Regions from separate parts of the Bradyrhizobium sp. BRP19 genome, predicted to be linked through region 2. Evidence: predicted binding sites of a transcription regulator. Region 2 holds the regulator's gene; the other holds the start of a gene.
What was found. Region 2 encodes LexA, which represses DNA repair genes until DNA is damaged. Its sites were predicted from a motif close to TGTTCNNNNTGTGTTCNG; they were not measured.
Positions count from the first base shown of each region.

Region 1: I6F36_RS28075 (DNA recombination protein RmuC) is a predicted target of LexA. The motif match lies at 2,435-2,452, and genes of this name have one in related genera.

Region 1 is NZ_JADYVZ010000011.1:214,317-219,766, forward strand. It holds gene I6F36_RS28070 (MFS transporter) at 1-1,011, opposite strand, end outside; gene I6F36_RS28075 (DNA recombination protein RmuC) at 1,205-2,404, opposite strand; gene def (peptide deformylase) at 2,574-3,101, shown strand; gene fmt (methionyl-tRNA formyltransferase) at 3,238-4,161, shown strand; gene truA (tRNA pseudouridine(38-40) synthase TruA) at 4,300-5,037, shown strand; gene dapE (succinyl-diaminopimelate desuccinylase) at 5,211-5,450, opposite strand, start outside.
Region 2 is NZ_JADYVZ010000001.1:210,355-215,804, reverse strand. It holds gene I6F36_RS01040 (GAF domain-containing protein) at 1-363, opposite strand, end outside; gene I6F36_RS01035 (hypothetical protein) at 581-1,015, opposite strand; gene lexA (transcriptional repressor LexA) at 1,401-2,102, opposite strand; gene glp (gephyrin-like molybdotransferase Glp) at 2,279-3,487, opposite strand; gene I6F36_RS01020 (hypothetical protein) at 3,707-3,910, opposite strand; gene I6F36_RS01015 (HAD family phosphatase) at 4,069-4,692, opposite strand; gene I6F36_RS01010 (alpha-hydroxy acid oxidase) at 4,721-5,450, opposite strand, start outside.

The sequences.
Region 1 (5,450 bases), on a different contig from region 2:
CATCGCCTGCACGATGCCGCCGATCCACAGGCTGGTCGCGAGCGAATAGCGTCGGGCCACGAAGCCGCCGGCAAAGCCGCCGGCCAGGGTCGCGATGATGCCGACGCCCTTGACGATCACGGCATAGTCGTTCCGCGTGAAGCCGATGTCGATGACGAACGGCACGGTCATGTTGCCGGAGAACGCGTCGGTGAACTTGAACAGCACGACGAAGGCGAGCACGACCCATGCTTCCTTGCGTCGCAGGAATTCCGAGAACGCGCCCAGCGCCGCATGGAACACCCGCGTGAGCGCGCCCTCGTCCTGCGTGGCGGCCTCGGCGCGCGCGGATTGTGCGGGCTCGGTGGCGGCGAGCGCAGTCGCCGTGCCGATCAGCACCAGAGCCGCCATCACCACATAGCCCCACATCCAGGCGGCGCCACGCGGGACGATCGCCTCGAAGCCGGTGACGATGAATAGGGCGCCTGCAGTCGAGACCAACATGCCGATGCGATAGGCCGCGACATAGGCGGCCATGCCGGCGGCCTGCTCGCTTTCGGGCAGGCTCTCGACGCGGAACGCGTCGACCACGATGTCCTGCGTCGAGGACATCGTCGCGACCAGCAGCGCGCCGAGCGCGACCAGCAGCGGCGAACGTGCCGGATCGGTCAGCGCCAACAGCAGAATCGCGCCGATCAGCAGCAGCTGCGCAAACACCAGCCACCCGCGGCGACGTCCGAAGGCCTGCGTGAACAACGGCACATGCAGCGCATCGACCAGCGGCGCCCACAGGAACTTGAGCGTGTATGGCGTTCCAACCAGCGCAAACAGCCCGATCGTTCCAAGATCGACCCCGGCTTCGGCCATCCACACCAGCAGCGTCGATCCCGACAGTGCCAGCGGCAGCCCCGAGGAGAAGCCGAGAAACAGCACGATCAGCACCCGCGGCTGCAGGTAAACAGCAAGGCTGTCGCGCCAGGAGGGCGAGGCGGTGGAAGTCGCGGCGGGGGAGGTCGCGTCGGGTGCGGTCATGGGGGGCGTGTTAGCAGATTCTGGGGGAAAAGACCCTCGCGGTAGCTGGTGAGACGGGAGAGCTTCCAACACGCTCGGTGTCATCGTCCGCGAAGGCGGACGATCCAGTACTCCGCGGCGTCTCGGTTCAACCACTCGGGCTGCGGAATACTGGATGCCCCGCCTTCGCGGGGCACGACAGTGTGCCCTAGTCTCACTCCCCCGCCTGGAGCTTGCGCGGAAACAGCTCTGCCGCTCCCGTCGCCACCAGGCGCGGCGCCTCCGGCGCATCGCTCTTGCTGAAATCGAGCTCCTCGATTCGCCCTGCGCGCTTTTCGATCTTGTCGGCGGAGATCAGCACCTGGCGGACGTCCTCGTTCACGTCGGCAAAATGCTTTTGCAGCTTGAGCACGCGGTCGCGCAGGCGCCCCAAATCGTCGCCGAGCTTGATCACCTCGGTGCGGATCTGGTCGGCGGCGTCGCGCATGCGCGCGTCTTTCATGATCTGCTGCATCACCTGGATCGCGAGCATCAGCAGCGACGGCGACACCAGCACGACGCGGGCGCGATAGGCCTTCTGGATCACGTCGTCGAAGCCGTCATGGATCTCGGCATAGACCGATTCCGACGGCACGAACATCAGCGCCATCTCCTGGGTCTCGCCGGTGACGAGGTATTTTTCCGCGATGTCGCTGACATGCTTCATCACGTCGCCGCGCAGCCGCTGCGTGGCAACGCGCCGCTCCTCGTCGGTGCGGGCGTCGTGCAGCGCCGTCATCGCCTCCAGCGGAAACTTCGCATCGATGCACAGCGGGCGCTGGTCGGGCAGGAACACGACGCAGTCCGGCCGTTTTCCGGTCGAGAGCGTGAACTGGAACTCGTAGGAGCCCTTGGGCAGACCGTCCTGGACGATTGCCTCCATCCGCGCCTGGCCGAAGGCGCCGCGCGACTGCTTGTTGGCGAGTACGTCGCGCAGAGTGGTCACCTGCGTGGTGAGGTCGGTGAGGTTCTTGTGCGCGTTGTCGATGATGCCGAGCCGTTCATGCAGCGCGCGCAGGCTCTCCATGGTGTTGCGGGTCGAATGTTCCATGGACTGGCCGACTCGATGCGTCACCGAATCAAGCCGCTCGTTGACCGCGCGCGCCATCTCGGCCTGGCGTCCCGCCAGCGCCTGGGTCATGGCGTCGACCCGCCCCGAGGCCTCGCTCTGGGCGTGCAGCACCTGGGCGAGCCGCTCCTCGAGCTCGTCGGCCCGGATCGCGTTCGCCATGGCGAGTTCCGCGCCACGCCGCCCCGAGCGCGCGATCACGACCGCAATCACAACCAGCAGGATGAGGACGAGCGCACCGAAGCCGATCAGCGCATCGACGATGCGCACCGGCCAGTCGCCCAGCATGACAATGATCTCGTTCATGCCGCCTTGTAGCCGATTCGCTGCGCTCTCGCGAACGAAGAGGGAACATTCTGGGTTAACCGGCCCCTAATTTTCATGGTTAATGAAAGGTGAAGTTTTATGGTTAGCGAGGGGTTAACGGGTTCCGGGCCGCATTGACCGCATCCGGCGCGCGGCTTAAATCGCGGCCATGGCCCTCAGAGAAATCATCATCCTGCCCGACAAGCAGCTGCGCCTGGTCTCCAAGCCGATCGAGAAGGTCACGGCGGAGATCCGCAAGCTTGCCGACGACATGTTCGAGACCATGTACGACGCGCCCGGCATCGGGCTGGCGGCGATCCAGGTCGCGCAGCCCTTGCGTCTGATCACGATGGACCTCGCCAAACGCGACGAGAACGGCGAGACCAAGCCGCTGCCGCGCGTCTTCATCAATCCCGAGATCATCGCCTCGTCCGAGGAACTGTCGGTCTACGAGGAAGGCTGCCTCTCGATCCCGGAATATTACGAGGAGGTCGAGCGGCCCGCGAAGGTGCGCGTGCGCTTCACCGATCTCGACGGTAAGGTGCACGAGGAGGATGCCGAAGGCCTCTACGCCACCTGCATCCAGCACGAGATCGACCATCTCAACGGCGTGCTGTTCGTCGACTATCTGTCGAAGCTCAAGCGCGACCGCGTCATGAAGAAGTTCGAGAAAGCCGCCAAGCGCGCGGCGGAGTGATAATTCCTCCGCCGTCATGCCCGGGCTTGTCCCGGGCATCCACGTTCTTTGCCGCCGCGAGCAGGACGAACGTGGATGGCCGGGACAAGCCCGGCCATGACGAGTACCTTGCTCGTTTCAAGGATTGTCTCGTCACATGCCCCTCCGCCTCATCTTCATGGGCACGCCCGATTTCTCCGTGCCGACGCTGCTCGAGCTGGTCGCGCATGGCCACGAGATCGCGGCCGCCTACACCCGCGCGCCGAAGCCGGGCGGCCGGCGCGGCCTGCAATTGCAGCCGACCCCGGTCGAGGAGGCCGCGCGAAAGCTGGGCATTCCCGTGCTGACGCCGAAGACGCTGAAGACCGAGCAGGCGCTGGCGGAGTTCCGCGCCTTCGATGCGGACGCGGCCGTCGTCGTCGCCTATGGCATGATCCTGCCACAGGCGATCCTCGATGCGCCAAAACTCGGCTGCTACAATCTGCATGCCTCGCTGTTGCCGCGCTGGCGCGGCGCCGCGCCGATCAACCGCGCCATCATGGCCGGCGATGCCGAGAGCGGCGTGATGGTGATGAAGATGGATGTCGGCTTAGATACCGGCGACGTCGCCATGGCCGAGCGCATCACGATCACCGACGGCATGACCGCGCTCGACCTGCACGATCGTCTGTCCCGCCTTGGCGCCGACCTGATGGTGCGCGCGATGGCCGCGCTCGAACGCGGCGGGCTCCAGCTCAAGGCGCAGAGCGCGGACGGCGTCACCTACGCCGCCAAGATCGAGAAGGCCGAGGCGCGGATCGACTGGACCAGGCCCGCGCGCGCGGTGCTGCGCCACGTCCATGGCCTCTCGCCCTTCCCCGGCGCCTGGAGCGAGCTTGACGATGCCCGCGTCAAAATCCTGCGTTGCGAGTTGGCGCAAGGCGCCGGCGCGCCTGGCGAAATGCTCGACGATCAGCTTACCGTCGCCTGCGGCGACGGCGCCATCCGCATCATCGAGCTGCAGCGCGAGGGCAAGGCCCGCATGCAGGCCGCGGACTTCCTGCGCGGCGTGCCGTTAAAGGCGGGATCCAAATTCACCTGACACTGTCATACCCCGCGAAGGCGGGGTATCCAGTACGCCGAGGCTTCTCGGTCAATCGGATAAGCCGCGGAGTACTGGGTTGCCCGCCCCAGTGCGCAACAGCGCACAAGGCGGGCAATGACGACGAAACTGGACACGATGCCCCGCTACAAGCTCACCATCGAATATGACGGCGCGCCGTTCTTCGGCTGGCAGGTGCAGGACACGCTGCCATCGGTGCAGGGCGCGCTGCAAGCCGCGGTGAAGGCGATGACTGGTTCGGATCTGCGCGTGCACGGTGCCGGCCGCACCGATGCCGGCGTGCATGCACGCGGCCAAGTCGCCCATGTCGACGTCGACAAGCAGTTTCCGTCGGGCCGTTTTCGCGACGGGCTCAACGCGCATCTGCGCCCGCATCCGATCGCGGTGCTCGAGGCCGAGATCGTGCCCGACGATTTCGAGGCGCGCTTCTCGGCGGTCAAGCGCCACTACCGCTATCGCATCGTCAACACTCGCGCCAATCTCGCGCTCGATGTCGGCCACGCCTGGCGCGTGCCGCGCAAGCTCGATGCCGACGCAATGCACGCGGCGGCGCAGCGCCTGCTCGGCAAGCACGATTTCACCACCTTTCGCGACACCGAGTGCCAGGCCAAATCGCCGGAGAAGACGCTCGACCAGCTCGACGTGATCCGCGATGGCCGCGAGATCAACGTCATCACCTCGGCGCGCTCGTTCCTGCACAGCCAGGTGCGCTCGATGGTGGGATCCCTGGTCTGGGTCGGCGAGGGCCGCTGGACCGCCGACGATCTCTCCGCCGCACTCAAAGCCCGCAACCGCGCCGCCTGCGGCATCGTCGCCCCGCCCGAGGGGCTGTATTTGATGAAGGTGGATTATTAGGCGAGCGGCGCAGAGAGCGGGCACGCTCTCGCCAAACCTCGGTGTCATGCCCCGGCTTGACCGGGGCATCCAGTACGCCGCGGCCTCTCGGCTCAATCACTGCCGTCTCTGGAATACTGGATCGCCCGGTCAAGCCGGGCGATGACGGTCGTGTTTGTGGAGGCAACACTGCCTCAAGCAAAATACCGCGCCAAAATCCCGCGATACACTTTCGTCAGCCTCTCCAGATCCGCCACCGGCACGCGCTCGTCGACCTGGTGCATGGTCTGCCCGACCAGGCCGAACTCGATCACGGGGCAATAGCTTGAAATAAACCGCGCATCCGACGTGCCGCCTGACGTCGACAGCTCGGGCTTGCGTCCCGTCACCTCCTCGATCGCGGAGACCGCGAGATCGGTGAACGGACCCGGCTT
Region 2 (5,450 bases):
ATCAGGATCGTTGTGCCAGAGTTCGATCGCGCCGACGTGCGCCTCGTCGTCGCCACAGAACAGCACCAGCACGGCTTGCAGGAATTCGCCCGCGAACACCGGCACCGCCACGCCGCAGGTGAGGCCGGCCGCAGCGGCCTGATCGGTCCGCTTGAAATAGGAGTTGGCGAATTTCGTGAGGATGACGGGGTGGCCACAGGCCCAGGCCTTGCCGGGAAGTCCCTCGTCATATCCGAAGTGCAGCTCTTCGCTGACGGCTTTGAACGCGGACAGCCCATCGTCGTAGAGGCCGCCGCCGAATTCCAGCCGCATGCGCGTCCGGTCGGGTACCCAAAGTTCAACGACGCGAATGAAGGTCTTCATCGAGCGTGTCCGCCGCCTCAAACCACGACAGCATCGGTCATTTGGCTGCGGAGCGGACGTTCAAAATGCGGGCAGCACGGCCCAAACTTCGTGCGACGACGAGGCGCGGCGGTGGGCTCGCCGATCGAATGTCCTGAAACACAAACTTACCGGGCTCGCCGGCCTCGGCCGGCGACGGCAATTTCAATCCCGGGCTCGGCCTGTTGGCCGAAGGGCGTCAGCCGATCGGCAGGCGCGTGATCGTGGGCCGCGTGTCGGCGACGATCTGCGGCTTGTGCTCGCGCTCGGGGGCTGGCTGCGTCACCGGCAATTGCAGCACGGTCGCGCGCTGGCCTTCGACGAGCTGCGTCACCAGCACGTATTTGCCGTCGGGGAATTCGATCGCGTCATGATGGCGATCGGGAATGTGCGGGTCGATCTTGCCGAACTTGCCGACGCGAGAGTTCACGGTGCGCGTCCAGATCCAGCGGTTGTCGTAGCGGACGTTGTCGGCGAAAGCGAGCTCCGTCCCCGGCAGCAGACAGACCGCGACGGAGGGATCGGCTTCGGAAGCGAAACCGCGCGTCGAGGTGCCGCGGAAGGTTGTCGTGACGATCGTCTCGCCGACTTCGGCGGGGCGCGTCGCGACGGCATGCAGGCTGTAGTCACACATCGGGTGCTCCTCATGCTGGGATAGCGACCCGCGTCTCTTTCGAGGCGCAGGCCTCTATCAGAGTGGAAGCATACAACGCTCTGCTCGGTTATGGGCAAATCTGCGGCTCGCGTCCGCAGCGCGCGATCACATTATCTTTCCCGGATTCGATAGGAACAAACCTCGCGTCCTTGCATTCGGCCGGAGCTATCAGCACTGCCGGCACAACTCTACCGGCGAAGCAGAAATGGCTGCGCGCCTGCGCGGGGGAATGTCGCGCGGGAAGATGGACCGGACAGCCGGCGCAGAACCAGAGAAACCGTCCAGCCGGAGCGGACAAGTATCCGCTCCGATCCTGGATCGCCGATGCCGATCGAAACGCGCGCGGCGCTTGATGTTTCCCGTATCAGTACTTCCGGTAAAGCCCGATCAGCTTGCCCTGGATCTTCACGCGGTTCGGCGGAAGAATGCGGACCTCGTAGGCGGCATTGGCGGGCTCGAGCGCGATCGAGGCGCCGCGGCGGCGGAAGCGCTTGAGCGTGGCCTCCTCGTCGTCGATCAATGCCACCACGATGTCACCGGTATTTGCGGTCTCGTTGCGCTGGATCAGCGCCATGTCGCCATCGAGGATGCCGGCCTCGACCATCGAATCGCCGCGCACTTCGAGCGCGTAGTGCTCGCCCGAGCCGAGCATGTCCGGCGGCACGCTGATGGTATGGCTGCGGGTCTGCAGCGCCTCGATCGGCGTGCCGGCGGCGATGCGGCCCATCACGGGCACCGCGACGGGGCGTTCGCCCTCGTCGGCGGGCGGGCTGGAGCTCGCGCGCACCTTGCCGAGATTGCCCTCGATCACGCTCGGGGTGAAGCCGCGGCGATTGCCGGCGGCGGCCTGGAGCTCGGGCAGCTTGATCACCTCGATGGCACGGGCGCGGTTGGGCAGGCGGCGAATGAAGCCGCGCTCCTCGAGCGCAGTGATCAGGCGATGGATGCCTGACTTCGAGCGCAGGTCGAGCGCATCCTTCATCTCGTCGAAGGACGGCGGCACGCCGCTTTCCTTCAGACGTTCGCTGATGAACCGCAGAAGCTCGTATTGTTTGCGCGTCAACATCTCGACCAAAGTCCCCCGGTTGATGTCGTTCGATTCCGACACGATGAAGCCGGCACTAAGCCGCTACATCCTCGAAACAAATCATGAACGGACACTATATGTTCGATATGTGTTCCGCAACTGCTTAATTTATGGTGAACGCGGCCAAGCTCGCGGAATGCGTGTGGCTGGGCGGCTCAGACGGGCAGCCGGAGCACCTCGCAAGGCGTGCCGGCCTCGGCCTTCGGCGCGAACGGTGCGCGCACCAGAAGTACCTGTGCCGCAGCGAGATTCGCAAGAAGGGAGGAGTCCTGATGGCTGACCGGAAGGGCGACGCGCGTGCCGTCGTCGCGCTCCTCCAGCCGCGCACGCAGATAGTCCTCGCGCTGGTCGTTGGCGGCGAGATCGCGGCCCAGCACGGCGCGCTCGCGCCGATGATGAATCGCTGAACGGCCCGACAGGGCGCGAATCAAGGGGACCATGAACAGGAAGGCGCACACGTAGGACGACACGGGATTGCCGGGCAGGCCGATCACGCGCATCGCGCCTATCCGACCGTGCATCATCGGCTTGCCCGGCCGGATCGCGATCTTCCAGAACGCCATCGCGATGCCTTCGCCCTTGAGCGCCTGCTGGACCAGGTCGTGGTCGCCGACCGAGGCACCGCCGGTCGTGATCAGGATGTCGGCGCCGCTCTCGCGCGCGCGGCGGATGCCGGCGGACGTCGCCTCCAGTGTATCGGCGGCAATTCCGAGGTCGATGGTCTCGGCGCCCTCGCTGCGGGCGAGCGCATGCAGGGCATAGCCGTTGGAATAGACGATCTGGCCGCGACCAGGCGTGGTGCCCGGCATCACGAGCTCGTCGCCGGTGGCGAGAACGGCAACCCTCGGGCGGCGGATGACGGCGAGATGCGGATGATTCATTCCGGCGGCAAGGGCGAGATCGCGCTCGGTGAGGCGGATTCCCTTGCGCAGCAGCACGTCGCCTTCGCGGAAGTCGACGCCTGCAGGGCGGATGTGGCGGCCGTAAATGGCGGCTTCCTTGATCGTGACATGTTTGCCGTCGGCAGCCGTGTCCTCCTGGATCACGACGGCATCGGCGCCGTCGGGAACGACGCCGCCGGTGAAGATCCGCACGGCTTCGCCGGGGCCGACGCTTCCCGCGAACGGCCGGCCCGCTGCGACCTCACCGACGACGGTCAGGCTGGAATCGATGGCTGCGTCGGCCGAGCGCACGGCATAGCCGTCCATCGCCGACATTGCCTCCGGCGGCTGCGTGCGCCGTGCCGCGACATCGCGGGCGAGCACACGATGGTAGGCCTCGTCGAGGCAAACCATCTGTTCAGCCAGCGGCTCGACGCCGGCCAACACCGCGGCGAGCGCGTCAGAAACCGGCATCAGGGCCAAGAGCGAACTCCTGCTGAGCACATCAGTCAATGGGCGGCGAGAGTTCTAGCCGAGTGCAGGCGTGAGGCAAAGCAGCACGCGGGATGATTTATCCTGCGTGATCGCGGGGTGGAGGAGGTCGGCTCAACTCTGCCACGGCATGATGCGGAAGGCGAGACAGACCGGAACGAGGATTGCCATGGCAAGGACGAGAATGACGAGCGCCACGGCCAACATCGTTCAACGCCCCGTCGGATCGCCCGGACTGATGTCCGCGACGTCGGGCGGCTTGGGACCCTGATCCTTGTCCGGCAGCGGGTCCGCCTGGGATTTTAGGTCGGCGGCCTTGCTGATCAGCTTGGCGGAGAGGTCAGAATCCGAGGTGGTTCTGGCGAATTCGAGCAGGAGAGAGGCTTGCTTGGTGAGATAGGTCTTGCCCAGCACGTCGATCAGTCCAATGTAGAAGTCCCAACGGACTCATGAGTCCGAAGGGTGGTATTCCGTTCCCGGAACTCTGTATAAAAATGCACAAAGTGATCAGGTTCCACATTTTCAGCAGTTTTTGTTCCGGCAAGTGAGCGCGCTCCGGGCTTTCCCGCGGCTCAGATCCCCAGTGCTTTCAATGCGTTCCCGACATCACGCGGCGAGGTGACATGCACGGCGGTCAACCCGCGCGCCCGCGCTCCCTCGATGTTCTCGGCGAGGTCGTCGAAGAACACGATGCGCTCGGCCGGCACGCCGATCGCCGCCACGACATGGTCGAAGGCCTCGGCATCCGGTTTGCGCAGGCCGATGCTGGAGGACAGATACAGCTCGCGGAAATGGCCGAGCAGACCGGCATATTCCTTCGAGAAATAGTCGACGTGCGGCCGATTGGTGTTGGAGAAGGCATAGAGCGGCATCTGCTTCGCCGCTCGCGGCAGCAGCTCGGCGATATCAGGCATCTCGCCGGCGAAAATCGCGTTCCAGCCTTCCAGGAATTGCGCATCCGAGATGCCGATCCCAAGCGAGGACCGCAGCGAGGCGAAATAGTCCCCATCGCTGATCTTGCCCATCTCGTGCAACCGGTAGGCCTCGTCGCGCACATAGCGCGCGATGATGGCCTCGGGCTGGCAGCCGGCATGTCCCGCCCAGCAGGCGATCGCCTTGGAGAAGTCGATGTCGAGCACAACGCGCCCGAGGTCGAACAGCAGCGCATCCGCGCTGCCGGGAGAGAGCGATGTCATTGCGTCCTTTTCACTTCAGTATGGCGCGTCAGTAACGATAGGGCTCGTGGTCGAACAGCGGGAACGCGCTGAACACGCTGGGCGCGTTGGTGGCGGCCGCCGGATGCAGGCAGGATTTGTCGAGCTCGGCGAATGAGGTGGCGCCCAGGAGGCCGAGGCAGCGCAGCACCTCGTCTTCGAGCAACTCCAGCATCCGCGCGACGCCGGCTTCGCCGGCTGCCGCCAGCGCCCAGCATTGCAGCCGGCCGATGCCGACGAGGTCGGCGCCCGCCGCAATCGCCTTCACGATGTCGGTGCCGCGGCAAAAGCCGCCGTCGACCATGATCCTGGCGCGGCCCTTCACGGCGTCGACGATCTCCGGCAGCACGTGCATGGCGCCGCGGCCGTGGTCGAGCTGGCGTCCGCCATGGTTGGAGACGTAGATCCACTCGACGCCGTGATCGAGCGCGATCTGCGCATCCTCGGCCGTGGCGATACCCTTGAGGATCAGCGGAATTTTGAACGTGTCCTTGATCATCTTCACGGTCCGCCACTCCAGGCCCTTCTGGAAATCGCCGCCGGTGGCGCGCAGGCGGCTCTCGCGAACGTAGCGCTTGGCGATGTCACGTTCACGACGGCTGTAATGGGCGGTGTCGACGGTCAGGCAGAAGGCGGCATAGGCGTTCTTCTCGGCCCGGCTGACGACGTCGGCGACGAAGGCATCGTCGCCGCGGACATAGAGTTGATAGAGACGCAGTGCATCGGGGGCAGCCTCGGCG